Regions from separate parts of the Brevibacterium sp. Lmc1 genome, predicted to be linked through region 2. Evidence: predicted binding sites of a transcription regulator. Region 2 holds the regulator's gene; each other region holds the start of a gene.
The links. Region 2 encodes LexA, which represses DNA repair genes until DNA is damaged. Its sites were predicted from a motif close to TCGAACANNTGTTCGA; they were not measured.

Region 1 (4,701 bases), 1.3 Mb from region 2:
ATTGGCGAAGCGCTGTTCTGTGGCCACCTGCATCGTCTTGGCCCTGTCGCTCATTAGGTGGAAGAACAGCGAGCCGTTGAGGCCGTTTCTCATCAGTTCCTTGATGGGAATGGGATTGTCGGCGCCCGTGGTTCCGTGTCCTGTTCCTTTGGCCAGATCTTCGGCGGTGGCGTTGATGACGAGAGCATAAGGCGCTCCTGCAGCCGTCCGCTGCTTGTCGATCGTCGTGACGAGGCCGGCGAATCGTTCGTAGATCCATTCGCGCGCCGAGGGCTGTTCGGCGCTGACGTCGACGAATCCGCCGTCCTCACGAACGCCGACGCCGGGGACGGCAGCCGGATTCCCGCTCGTGCGAGCTGCGTTGAGATCGGGTGTCGGAACTCGCTTCGCGTCATATCGGTCACCGGAGAGCACCGCGTCGACGATCTCAAGCAGCTCTTTGTCTGGCAGCGGCGAGCTCGTCTCCTCAGAAGCAGCGGTGACGGTGGCGGGATTGCCCGCGGCCGCGATCTCAGAGGCGCCGGTCGCCGAGTCGACGCCAGTCTTGTCGGCTTCTCCCGCAGACTGGATCCGTGAGGTCAGCAGTCCGTTGAGAGTGCCGCCGGTGACGGGGTCGAGCAGTCCACGCAGCTCCCAGTCGCCGTTGGCCTTGGCGCGCATGGACATGTTGTACGCAGAGCGGTCGGCCGAGTCATTCGGCTCTGCGCCGTCCGGGTCGATATAGCCCATGAGCTTGCCGAAGATCTCGCGCAGGTCCTTGAGACGGACCTTGGGTGCGTTGTCGACCAAGCGTGTCTCGACGTCGGTGCGGACCGTCTGACTGACCCACGTGGGCAGTTTGCGCATGCAGTCTTCGATGACAGACGCCTGGGCGGCGGAGATCGTGCCGGCATGGAGCGCATCTGCGACGACAGGGTAGAGAGGCGGCAGAGCCTGTCCGGCCATGTCGACGCGTCCGCCGAGGTTCTTGGCCATATCGGTGCGGCGATTCGCCTCCGCGCCGGTGAGGTTGAATCGGTTCTCGATGAGCGACTTCGTCGACTTGGCGCCGAAGTCGCTGGGTGTTCCGACACGTTCGCAGACGGAGAGCGCGAGCGTCGACAATGCATCGTTGATGCGTGTGATCGCCTCGACCCCATCGGCGAGCATGATGGCCTGATCCGGTCCCATGGGGCGATCGAACGAGCGCAGCTCATCTTTGAGGCTCATCAGCTGAGTGATCGAAGAGGTGACCTCGGGCGCAAAGCGGCTGAGATCTGCCCACTCCTCGTCGGCCAGCAGCGGGTGTCCGCTGGTCTGCGAGGAGTTGTCGGCGTTCCGATCGGAATGATCGGAGCTGCGTTCGGGAGTGAGGGTCATGGGGATGAATTCCGTTCACCAACATCGTTGTTGTTGGAATCCAGTGTACGCTCATAATACGTGGAAAGCCATAGGTGATCGATAAAAGTTTCGAACACAAATCTGATGTTCGTCACAGTTCGAGAATGTTGACAAGCCTCTTTGAGTCCATGCAGGTCAGGAGTGGTGTCGGCCGCAGCCGAGATGAACCGGCTTCGAATGTGTCAGTCGGTCGTGGCACGATTGGAGTATGGATGCCCTGCTCCTCATTGACACCGACGACGCCAGCTACCCCAGCGATGACGCCATGGAGACCCTCGGCGATATCGTCACCCGCACCCGCGCTGTGGGCGGTGTGCTCATCTTCGCGTCGACGAAGGCCGACCTCGCCGACACTCCCGATGAGGAGCTGAGCATCTTCGTCCCCGATGAGGAGGATCTCGTGCTCCGATCCGAGAGCCCGGATGTGTTCGAGGGCGTCGACGATCTGGCCGCAGGTCTGCATGACCTCTCCGTCGACCGGATCATTATCGCCGGCGCCGACGCGTCCTCGGCGGGCACCCCCGGAGCCGTCTACGCCTCGGCGATGGCGGGTCTTGTGTGCAACTTCGACGTCGTCGTCCTTTCCGACTCCACCACTGACCCCGATGGCAACCTCGTCGCCTGGGGGGATGCTGCCGCTGATGCCGGTGCCATGGTCAAGAAGACCGCCGATACCTGGCTGCGGATGTAGGCTCAGTCGCCTTCCCGAAATTGTTCTACATTGAGTAGAATGTGGGAGCGAGCTGAGAGGAGGGCCCATGACCGGATGGACGAAATCCGTACGTGCGCTCTTCGCTGCCCTCTTCACGACTCTCCTCGCCCTGCTCATGCACCTCGGTGCCGGTGGCGGCGTCTCGATTCCGGGCACTGTGGTCGTCTTCGTTCTCGTCCTCTGGGCGGCGATGATCGTCGCCGGCAGGCGCCTGGGCTACCTGACTCTGGCGGGCCTGCTCGGCCTCGGGCAGGTGCTCATGCACCTGACGATGAGCTGGTCTGCACACACCTTCGCTCATGCGGGGGCCCACGCGGGAACCGCTCAATCCGGAAGCGGGCAGGCCGGAGCTGCAGGTGCCGGATCCACTTCCGCCGAGGCGGCCCTCCACGCCCACGCTGGGCACATCGTGCCAGCCCCTGGCACTCTTGATCTCGGTCCTGCCGCGTCCGCGCTCGGACATGCGAGCCACGGGGCAACCTCGGTGGGGATGATCATCGCCCACGTCGTCGCCGTCCTCGTCACCGCCGTGATCCTCAAACGCGGTGAGGACATCGTCCTCAGCATTCTGCAGCTGGCACTGGGCCCGGTGATCGGCGCACTGCGAGCCCTCGACGAGGCGGCCGGAGTCCTGGCCGACGAACCGTTCCGCAAGCTCTGCGCTTCGTTCCGGGTGCCGCAGCCGGTCACATCGGCGGTGGTCGGCCCGAACTACCGCCGCGGCCCGCCCGCGTTCGGCTGACATCCCAATCGGCGTTTGCAGCGCCGACCCGCACCTGGTTTCCCGGGTGACCATCCATCTTCGGGCGACCGCCCAGACGGCGGCGCGCCGCCCCTCGGTGACAGTCGAACACGTCCGCGCACACCGCTGCGCGCAGAGGACACGTACCCGCACCCTGGCCAGCACATGCCCTGCGCACTTGCACTCGCACGAGCTGCGCGCAGGCAACTGTGACCTGCGCAAAGGCTCACGAAAGCGCTGCCGGTCAGCCGCGTTCCCTGCACACAGGCGGACGAACGCGATGCGGCTCAGCGCCCGCAGCTTCGGGCAGCAGAGACTCTGCGACCGAAGATCCTCGTCGTCTGACGGCGGGGGGCACGCGGGACTGCCTGTGCCAACAGGTGACCGCGGCGCGCGCCGACATGTGCTCGACAGCACCTGAATGACGAAAGTGCAGATATCATGCGAAAGAACATCACCCTGGCCCTTGCCCTGCCCATCGCCGTCGCCATCGGCCTGGCAGGCTGCGGCCAAGACGACAGCAAGGCCGCCGGCTCGACACAGACCGACGGCGGCAGCTCCACCTCGGCGGAATCCTCGGAAAGCGCGGTCGACGCCGAAGCGCTCAGCTTCGACGGCGCATGGGTCAAGGCCGCCGACGACGGAATGACTGCGGTCTTCGGGGAGCTGAAGAACAACACCGACGCCGACATCAACTTCGTCGAGGCGAAATACGCGGACGCGGAGATGGTCGAACTCCACGAAACCGTAGGCGACGGCTCGGGCGGAATGTCCATGCAGGAGAAGAAGGGCGGCTTCACCATCCCGGCCGGGGAGAGCCTCCGCTTCGAGCCCGGAGGCGATCACATCATGATCATGGGACTGAAGAAGGCGATCAAGCCGGGCGAGCAGATCAAGCTCGATCTCGTCACCGCCGATGACGAGACCGTCGAGGTCACGGCCGTGGCCAAGGAGTACTCCGGAGCCCAGGAAGACTACGCGCCCGGTGAGGCCGAAGGCTCCAGCGACGACCACGGCGACCATGGTGAGCACGGCGACGACGGCAAACACACCGGCGCCGACAGCGAAGAGCACGAGAACTCCGACCAGGGAGACCACAGTGACCACTGAGCCTGGTTGCACCGGCTTCAGCCGCCGAGGTCTCCTGACCTCGGCGGCCGCGGCCGGCGGCGCAGGTGTCGTCGGTGCCACGGCCGGGTTCGCACTCGGCCGCGGCGCCGGGTCTCCGGGCGGGAGCGGCGGCGACGGTGGGCCGCCTCGGCGAGATCTGGACGGGGCGAACGGGCCGCAGACCGAGCCGTTCTACGGCACTCATCAATCCGGGGTCGAGACCCCGCCGCAGGCCTTCGCGCACTTCATCGCGTTCACGCTGGGGCCCGGGATCAAGGCCGCCGAAGCGGTGCGCTGGCTGCGGCTGCTCACCGCGGATGCAGCCGCGCTGACGCAGGGGCAGGCCCCGTTGGCCGACTCCGAATCCGAGCTCGCCGTCGACCCTGCCCGACTGACGGTGACCTTCGGGTTCGGATCCGAGCTGGTGGCGCTGGCCGGAAGGGAGCACGTCCCGGATTGGCTGAAGCCCTTGGAAGCGTTCTCGATCGATCGCCTCGATCAGGACCGCTGCCAGGGCGACCTGCTCCTGCAGATCTGCGGCGACGACCCGCTGACCTTGGCACATGCCAGGCGCATGCTGTTCAAGGATTCGCGATCGTTCGCCGAGGTGGCCTGGCAGCGGGACGGATTTCGACGTGCCTACGGCAGCGCAGGGGAGGGGAAGACCCAGCGGAACCTCTTCGGCCAGCTCGACGGCACTGCGAATCCTGGACCCGGATCCGAGGACTTCGCGCGGACCATCTGGGGGCAGGGCACC
Region 2 (4,701 bases):
GGTGTGGTGGACATCGATGTGCGTGTCACCGGTCGCGGTGATGTCGAGGTCGATCATCGAGTGCTTCGACAGGGCGGTGAGCATATGGTCGAAGAACGGCACGCTCGTCGAGATGTTCGAAGTGCCGGTGCCGTCGAGGTTGACGGACACGGACACCGTGGACTCGGACGTGGTGCGTGAGTTCTGGGCCTGCCTCATGGAGTGCCTTTCGTCGGGGCGGCTGATGACGGGGTCGGAGACTGCGGACGGTCCGCGAGGATGTCCGGTGATTCGGCGAGGATGTCGTCGATGGCGGTCAGGAACGCTTCGGTCTCTGCCTCGGTGCCGGCGTTGACACGGGCGTGGCCGGTGATGCCGATATCGCGGATGAGGACTCCGCGGTCGAGGAGCTTCTGCCACAGCTCGGCCGGTGAGGCGATGTTGCCGAAGAGCACGAAGTTCGAATCGCTGTCGTGGACGGTGAAGCCCGCCTCGGCGAGGTGAGCGGCCATCCGATTGCGCGAGTCGATAAGACGGTCGACATTGCCCAGCAGCAGTTCGGCATGTTCGAGTGCCGTGCAGGCCAGCACCTGGGTGACCTCGGACAGGTGGTAGGGCAGACGGACGAGGCGGAGGACGTCGATGAGTTCGGGGGCGGCGATGGCGTAGCCCAAGCGCAGTCCGGCACAGGCGAAGGCCTTGCTCATGGTGCGCGAGACGACGAGGCGGGGCCGGCCCTCAAGCAGAGTCATGGCCGAGGACTTGGCGGGGCGGGAGAATTCCGCATACGCCTCGTCGACGATGACTATCCCTGCGCAGTTGTCGTAGGCGGCTTCGATGACGTCGAGGCCGATCGAGGTGCCGGTCGGATTGTTCGGCGTGCACAGGAATACGATGTCCGGATTCGCACGAGCCACCTCGGCGGCGACCGTCTCGGCATCGAGAGTGAAGTCGTCCTTGCGTTCGACGTGCTGCCATTCGGCACCCGTGCCCGTGGTGATGAGCGGGTGCATCGAATACGAGGGGGTGAAGCCGATGACTGTGCGGCCCGGGCCACCGAAGGCCTGGACGATATGGCTGAGCACTTCGTTCGAACCATTGGCTGCCCAGATCATGGAGGGGTCGAGGTCGACGGAGTCACCGGCGCGTTCGTTCACACCGTCCAGATAGGTGACGAGGTGTTCGCGCAGTGCGGTGAATTCGCGATCGGGATATCGATTGAGTCCGGCGAAATGATCGTCGACGGCTGCGCGCATGCTGTCGACTACGACATCCGGAAGCGGATAGGCGTTCTCGTTGACGTTGAGCTGGACCGGCACATTGAGGTGCGGCGCCCCGTACGGCTTGAGGCCGACGAGGTCTGAACGCACTGGCAGAGAGTCGATGTTTCCCACGGCGATCATTCTACCGAGAGGCCCCCGCCGCCCGGGCGGCGGGTCGGGCATCGAGATACGCCGGTCGGCTCACCCGATCGAACGGGTCAGCGCGCTGCCGGTCGGGCCGGCGCCCTGCCGGTCGAGCCGGGTCCGGCCTCAGCGGACGGGGACGTCGAGGGTCTGTCCGGGGTGAACCGTCGGGGTGTCCAGGTGGTTGATCTCGACGATATCGGCAACGACATCGCGGGTGTCGCGGTCGATGCCGAGATTCGAAGCCACGGTCCACAGCGATTCGCCCTCACCGACGACGACTGCCTCGGCGTCGATGCCGATGCTCTCCGTCTCCGATTCGGCGACGGCAGCGGCCGAGAACGACTGGGTGGCGAGGAGGACCGCCCCGCCGATGACGACGAGAGCGACGAGCAGGGTCCGGAGAAGGCGCACAGCCTGGCGTCCACGAGGGGTCAGGTGCAGCTCGGTGTTCTGTGCAGACATCGCATTACCTCTTTCATTCGTACGATTCCACCAGTAATCGGTAGAACGTCTGTTCTATTCAACATGCCAATCGAACAAATGTCCAGTCCAACTCGAACATCTATGCGACAATGAGAGGGAACCAGCGTTGTTGATTGATCTGTCAGAACCATCTCAGTCGGCACTGACACGAGAATTTCCGAAGCGGAGATCACGGCGTTCAGCGGCAGGGAATAGAACGAAGGGGAACGAGCAATGGTTCAGAACAAACGAGGCAGAGGCAGGCCTCGCAACGAAGATGTTGCCAGCGAGATCGCTGCCGCTCGCACCGATGACGACGTCGTCCAGATCCCTGAGGGATCATCCGGTGAGGGCGACTTCCGCCTCACTCCCCGTCAGCGTCTCGTGCTCGAGACCATCGAACGCGCGGTCGTGACCAACGGCTACCCGCCGAGCATGCGCGAGATCGGCAAGGCCGCCGGGCTGGCCTCCCTCTCGAGCGTCGCCCACCAGCTCTCCCAGCTCGAACGCCTCGGCTATGTCCGCCGCGACCCGAAGCGCCCACGTGCCATCGAAGTGGTCAATCCGTTCGAAGAGGAAGAGGCCGAGCGCGCGAAGTACGAGGAGCTGGCCAACAACACCGTGCAGGTGCCGGTCGTCGGACGCATCGCCGCCGGTGGGCCGATCCTGGCCGAACAGGAAGTCGACGATGTCTTCTCCCTGCCGACCCAGGTCGTCGGCTCCGGTGAGATGTTCCTGCTCAAGGTCGTCGGCGATTCGATGATCGAAGCCGCCATCTGCCACGACGACTGGGTGGTCGTGCGCAAGCAGCACACCGCTGACAACGGTCAGATCGTCGCCGCCCTCCTCGACGGCGAGGCCACGGTGAAGACCCTCAAGCGCAAGGCCGGTCAGCAGTGGCTGATGCCGCAGAACGAGAACTACGAACCCATCGACGGCACCTACGCGCAGATCATGGGCCTCGTCGTCGCCGTCATCCGCCGCCTCTGACCCTCTGTCGTCTCTCCGCTGCCGAAACGCAAAGGCCCGCGACCGATTCGGTCGCGGGCCTTTGCGTCATCCTTCGTCGGTTTCGGCCAGCCTCGCCAGGCTCTTGCGAACGAGACCGGAGTTCGTCGTCGGCCACATCCTCGGCATCGAATTGACGAGGAACCCGGCATACCGGGCCGAGCGCAGCCGCGAGTCGAGCACGGCCACCACTCCCCTGTCCTTGGTCGACCGGATGAGGCGTCCGGCGCCCTGAGCCAGACGCAGGGCGGCATGCGTGGCCGACACCGCCATGAATCCGTTGACTCCCCGCTGGTCGGCATCGCGTGCCCGCGCCTGCATGAGCGGGTCGTCCGGACGTGGGAACGGCAGACGATCGATGATGACCAGACGGTTCGTCCGTCCCGGCACATCGACCCCCTGCCACAGTGACATGGTTCCGAACAGGCAGGTCTGGTCGTCGGCCGTGAACTGAGAGACCAGCGCCGGCAGGCCGTCATCGCCTTGGAGCAGGATCGGGAAATCGAACTTCTTCCGCAGGTGTTCGGCCGCCGCGTTTGCGGCCGCCCGGGAGGAGAACAGGCCCAGTGCCCCGCCGTTCGAGGATTCGACGAGTTCCTCGAGTTCGGTCAGCGCTTCCTCGCTCAGTCCGCTGCGTCCGGGCTTGGGCAGGTGGGAGGCGACATAGAGGATTCCCTGTTTGCCGTAGTCGAAGGGTGATCCGACATCGAGGCTGTCCCATTTCGGGGCGTCGGGTCCGAAGAGTCCCAACGAGGCGGCCACCGCGTCGAAGTTCCCACCGAGGGACAGGGTCGCCGAGGTGGCCACGACCGTGGATTCTTCGAAGATGCCGTTGCGCATGGTGCCGGCCACGCTCAAGGGCGCGACGACGAGATTCGTCGTCTCTTTCTCCCGGAAGGTCGAGCGCGACAGCCAGATGACGTCGTTCTTGCCCGGATCGCAGAAGCGTTCGGCGAGTTCGAAGATCTCCTGGCAGCGTGCCTTGGCCATCTGCCGGCCGGCATCGGCGTCCTCGGTCTTGCCGCCGATGTCGTTGATGATCTGGCGGGCGGAGTCGCGGATCTGTGCCAGGGCCAGTCCGAGCGCCTCGCTCATGTGGAGGATGAGTCCCTCGGGCACCGAGGCCTGCGCACGTTCGAGAGCCGCCGCGGCGGAGTCGAGCAGTGACACGACTCCGTCCTGGACGGTGGTGTGTTTGCGTACCGAGCTCGTCGCGGCCGAGAGCATACTCGTGTTGATCTGCCCGGACAGGGCGCTGGTCACCCGGTCCTTGAGTTCGTGGGCCTCGTCGATGATGATGACATCGTGCTCGGGCAGCACGTTCGATTCCCCGAAGGCGTCGATGGCCAGCAGGGCATGGTTCGTCACGACGATATCGGCTTCGGCGGCTTTGTTCCGGGCGATTTCGGCGAAGCATTCGGTGAACAGCGGACAGTTCGAACCGAGGCAGTCGAAGGCGTTGACGGACACCTGTGACCAGGCACGATCGCTGACGCCGGGCAGGAGGTCGTCCCGGTCGCCGGTGTCGGTGGTCTTCTCCCAGGTGCGGATCCGCTGGATCTCCTCCCCCAGACCGGAGCGTTCGGTGGGTTTGCGTCCCGCCTCGGCGTCGGCACCGAGGTCGAAGAGCATGCCCTCGCCCTCGTCGGGGTACCCGCCGGCGAGCTTGTGCTTGCACACATAGTTTCGGCGGCCTTTGAGCAGTGCCGCCCGGGGCAGCGGATCGAGGTCCTTCTTCACGGCCTTGAACAGCCGGGGCAGGTCGCGGTGGATGATCTGCGTCTGCAGGGCCAGGGTCGCCGTTGATACGACGACCTTCCCGCCGGTGCGGGTGACGTACTCG
Region 3 (4,701 bases), 1.9 Mb from region 2:
CGTGCGCGCCAGCTGCGGTTCGTCCTTGATCGCGGTGCAGACCTTGGCCACGCCCGGGGTGTACGCGATCGAGAGGTCGCGCTGGGTCTCGAGCGGTGAGGTGAGCTCGGCGGAGAGCTTGCCGCCTTCGTGCGCCTCGAAGATCTCGGCGTCGGTGATCGGGCCCTTCGAGCCCTGGTCGGAGGCGGCGGAGCTGTGAGCGGTGGTCGTCATGGTTGATCCTCGTGGTTGATGCGGCGGCGGTTCGTGAGCTTACGAAGCTCGTGAGCACTCGGTTGGGCGAGCACTCCGTTCGATGATCGGATCATCGGTGCAGCCGGCAGTGATCGTCTGGACGTCGGCCGGCGCGGACACGGTCGACCGTGAGCGCAGGCGATGGTCTGGGCGAAGAACTGGTCACCAGTGAAGGATGGTGCGGTGACGTCGACGCGGCCCGCGACATGACCCTAGGTGAAGGGCGACGCGGTTGCGCGCAGTGCGGATACGGCTCGCATGAGGCGAGTACCGACCTCATGGGTCGCACCCGACAACTCGATCATCATAACCGATGCTGTGACCCGTTTCACCCGAAAATCCGGCCCCCACCGAGGTTGTCCCGCCGTTCCGGTGGCATGTTCTCCAGACCTTTGGACCGACGCAGAACAGCCCCTGACCTGGCCGAACAAGGCCGAACGTCCTCATGTCAGCACCGAGTGCAATGATGAGTAGAGAATCAATCCACTATCAATATGCCATCGAAACTTATTCGAATCTTTTTTCTTTTTACTATTGTGAATGTCAGATTGACCGGCTAAGATCTGATTAACAGCTTTTCAAGTCAGCACCACTTCCCCGACAACGAAGTCCGAGGCAGGTGAAAGAGCAATGAAGGGCACCACCAACCGTTCGACCCCCGACCAGGCAGACGAGCCGGGTGTGACACAGCCGTCGCCCCGATTCGCCATCCGCTTCGAATCAAGCATGTCTCGTTTCGCCGAGAACGCTGTCGCTTCCGACCGTGCCCATTTCTCCCTCCTCGAGTCCGTCTCCTCAGTTGTGTTGGAACAGGTCTTCATCGCTCTCGAACTGCCCATGCCCGAGGGCTCCGAACCGTTTCGCTGCGAGACGATCTCCGCATCCTTTGATCGCCGCGCCAAAGAGTCCGAAGAGAACACCGACTTCGGCGCTGCGGAGAAGTCGAAGGCCTCACCCAAGGGCGCGTCTTCGCCCAGCGTCGCGTCGTCGCCTAAGGTCGCGTCGTCACCCACTGACGACACGACCGGCACCGGCGGCTCCCCTTCCGCGACAGTTGTGCTCTATGACGCCGACTTCGCCCGCGAACAGTTGCGCAAGGCGACTGAGCCCGAGGCGAAGGCGCTGCCCGAATTCCCCGAGCTCGATGAGGGCATCTGCTTCTCGAAATGGGTCTATGACTATGTCGACGCTGAGGTCCTCGTCGAGATCTCGACGGTGCTGGGGACCAACACTGCCCGTACCTACCGTCAGCTCGCCGGCGCGATGACGATCTTCTATGGTCTGCCGCGCTTCGCCGACCGTGTCCGCGCCGGAGAGTTCACCCAGGCACATGTCGATGTGGTCGCCCGCCAGTGCGCTGATGTCGCGTTCGACTTTCTTCCGAAGCTCGACATCTTCCTGGCCGCGAGGCGCGCCGATATCACCTGTGAGACCCTGCGCCGAGATCTGGCGAAGATGATCGCCCTGCTCGTCCCGCCGATCGACAACACCGAACTCGCCACCAAGCGTCGCCGCGTCGATGTCGAAGGATATAAGGACGGCTCGGCTTGCCTGACCGTCAGCGGACCCTCAGCGGAGATCTTTGCCTGCTACAACCGAATCCAGGGCATGGCGCTGGCCGTGCATGGAAAGAACAAGTCGGCGTTCAATCTGCCTGTGGGCGTTGAGATCAGCGATGACCGCTCCATCTCTCAGCTCGAGTACGATCTGTTCACCCGGCCAGTCCCGGAGCTCAAGGTCAAGGTCATTTCGGTCGACCCGATCACGGGTATCCAAACCGCCGAAGAGAAGTCACTGCTCGACACCGACGGCGAACTCATTCCGGATATGGATTGCGACGACGCCATCGCCGACTTCGCGAAGCACGTCGCTTCGGACTCGGACGACGATGCCGCAGAATCGTCCGCCGAGTGCTCGGCCGACAGCACCACAGAGTCGTCCGATGGATTCTCTGTCGCCAGCCGACCCGACGGTTCGGCTTTCCGGCACGACTGCAGCGTCGAAGGTGAAGACCCTGACGGTCCCATTGAATATGTCGTCAAGCTGCGTATGCCCACAAGCGCGTGGTGGCTGTCACACCAGGCCGCCACCGTGGTGACCGTTCCATTCCTCTCGCTCACCGGAGATTCTGACCTGCCCGGCACTTTCGCCGACGGCTCACCGGTACCCGCTGAGGTGGCTCGCAACATCGCCGGCCGGTCGAAGAGCATCCAGCGGATCCTCACCGATCCCGCCACCGGCACTCCCATCGACGCCAAAGCGACCACTTACCAGGTCCCCAGAGATCTTCGGAAGACCTTGGTCGAGCAGTGGACCGTGTGCACCGTTCCCGGCTGTGTTCGTCGGGCTGAGAAGTCGGAGATCGACCATGTCGTTCCGTTCTTCCATCTGGATCCGCTCAAGGGCGGTCTCACTCGGTTCGGCAACCTTCATCCTCTGTGCAAGAAGCATCATGCATTGAAGACCGCCGGCCGCCTTCGGGTCACTATGCCAAAATCCGGTGAGCTCGATTACGAGTTCAAACACGGGATCTCGACCACTGTGTCAGCTCCCGGCCAGCCGATCAATGTTGCCCAAGCGCTCGAATTCGATTCCCTGGGACGACTGGGTCTCAAGCGGTGGAAACTGCCCTGGTCGATGGTTCCCTCAGCACCGAGGGTGCTCGAGCTCATGCCTGGCGAATCAACGATTCGTCAGCGCGACGAAGAGAAGCGCCAGCGGGAGGAACGCGAAGCACACCAGCGACGTCTTTCGGAGGCGTATCGGGAGCAGCAGGCTGAGATCAGGCGGCGGCGGCTGGAGCGTTGCCTCAATTGGGCGAACTCTGTCCATCAGCGCAGTCTGCCCGCCGGCTCCAACACTCTCACGGTGAAGCAGCTGACGGGGAACGCGAAGTACGCCCGAGTCGTCAGATGGGCGCGTCTTGCCAAGCTCGACATCGACGATATCGACTTCGACCCGAATGAGCCCGACAAGCGCAGCGCCCGTACCGCCGCTGGCCCGAACCTCACCGGTTTCGAAAGCAACTCGCAGTCTGAGGACGCTGCAGACCCCAAGGGCACTGGAGCCGACGATCCCTGGGACCACCGCTTCGTCTCCAAGACAGTGAACTGGGACCACGACCTCGAGGTCGATCCCCCACCGTTCTGATGACGCCCCCCGGAGCCTGTGGCATCGCTCTCAACGCAGAGCTGCAGCGACAGCACTGGTGGCAGAGCGCCTCCGCGCCACAACAACTGACCGCAATCCGGCAGTAGGGCCGTCGCCGACCCCAGCGGGCTGGTCGTAGTCCACCTCACCGGGCCGGCCGTCGCGTATCGCAGGGTCCCGGCCCTCGCCCATCGCGGGGTCCCGGCCCTTGCCTATTGCTGCGGTTGCCATTCGTCCACTGCGTCGACTTCAGTCGTGAGGTCGCGACCACGGGTCTCGGGCGCGAAGAGCGCACCGAGCAGGCCGCAGCCGGCGAACAGAATGAGAACGATCGCAACGGGCCACCATGAGTCGGTGATCACGGCGACGAGCGAGGCCGCGATCACCGGCGCCAGACCGCCGGAGACGACCGATCCGACCTCTTTGATAGTGGTCATGAACGTATACCGATGCTTCGATCCGAACAGTTCGACCAACCAGCTCGACTCGACACCGTAGAGATTCGGCAGAGGCCCGCCGACGAAGACCGCAAAGACGGCCGCGATGATGATCGGGTTGCCCGTGTCGATGAGGATCATGGCCGGAATCGCGAAGAGGATCTGGAATAGAGTGAACCCCAAGAACACGGGTCGGCGACCCAGCTTGTCACTGAGCTTGCCGAAGTACGGCACAGTCGCGAAGCCGATGACGGTGCCGATCATGATGCCGGTGGTGACGATGGAGGAGTCGATTCCCGTCGTGGTGACCACCCACCCGACCATGAAGCCTTTGACGAGGTAGACTGCGGAGTTCTCTCCCATTCGGATGCCCAAGGCGAGCAGGAACGACTTCGTCGACCGACGCGCTTCGACGAGGATGCTCGGCTGATCGCTCTTGTCCGCGGCCACCTCGGCGCGGCGCTCCTTCGCCTCTTCGAACACCGGGGACTCCCTGACCTTCGTACGAATTGCCAGAGCCACGAAAGTGGTGACGATGCTGAGCAGGAAGGGCACCCGCCAGCCCCAACTGAGGAAAGCCTCGTCCGGCAGCAGGGTGAGCAGCGTCCACAGAACTGTGGCCAGGAAGATTCCGCTGTTGGTCCCCATCGCCACGATCGCCCCGAAGAGCCCACGGCGACGCACAGGCGACGATTCGACCAAGAGCACCGAAGCTCCGGCCAATTCGGCTCCGGCTCCGAACCCCTGCACGAGCCGGAGTACGACGAGTAGCATAGGTGCCCAGATGCCTATCTGAGCATAAGTCGGCAGAAGACCGATGCCCATGGTGGCAATGCCCATCATCGACAGAGTGACGATGAGGACGATCCGACGTCCGTGC

Region 1: the regulator LexA is predicted to act here: its motif matches at 1,450-1,465, upstream of AC239G_RS17700 (HNH endonuclease signature motif containing protein).
Region 3: the regulator LexA is predicted to act here: its motif matches at 746-761, upstream of AC239G_RS03340 (HNH endonuclease signature motif containing protein).

The regions. Positions count from the first base shown of each region.
Region 1 covers NZ_CM172803.1:3,941,409-3,946,109, reverse strand. Annotated here, with positions in the region: gene AC239G_RS17700 (HNH endonuclease signature motif containing protein) at 1-1,359, opposite strand, end outside; gene AC239G_RS17695 (ferredoxin reductase domain-containing protein) at 1,589-2,071, shown strand; gene AC239G_RS17690 (hypothetical protein) at 2,139-2,834, shown strand; gene AC239G_RS17685 (copper chaperone PCu(A)C) at 3,276-3,944, shown strand; gene AC239G_RS17680 (Dyp-type peroxidase) at 3,934-4,701, shown strand, end outside.
Region 2 covers NZ_CM172803.1:2,667,461-2,672,161, forward strand. Annotated here, with positions in the region: gene hisB (imidazoleglycerol-phosphate dehydratase HisB) at 1-198, opposite strand, end outside; gene AC239G_RS11935 (histidinol-phosphate transaminase) at 195-1,373, opposite strand; gene AC239G_RS11940 (LysM peptidoglycan-binding domain-containing protein) at 1,512-1,850, opposite strand; gene lexA (transcriptional repressor LexA) at 2,085-2,840, shown strand; gene AC239G_RS11950 (ATP-dependent DNA helicase) at 2,907-4,701, opposite strand, start outside.
Region 3 covers NZ_CM172803.1:783,914-788,614, reverse strand. Annotated here, with positions in the region: gene AC239G_RS03345 (NAD(P)-dependent malic enzyme) at 1-213, opposite strand, end outside; gene AC239G_RS03340 (HNH endonuclease signature motif containing protein) at 865-3,384, shown strand; gene AC239G_RS03335 (MFS transporter) at 3,597-4,701, opposite strand, start outside.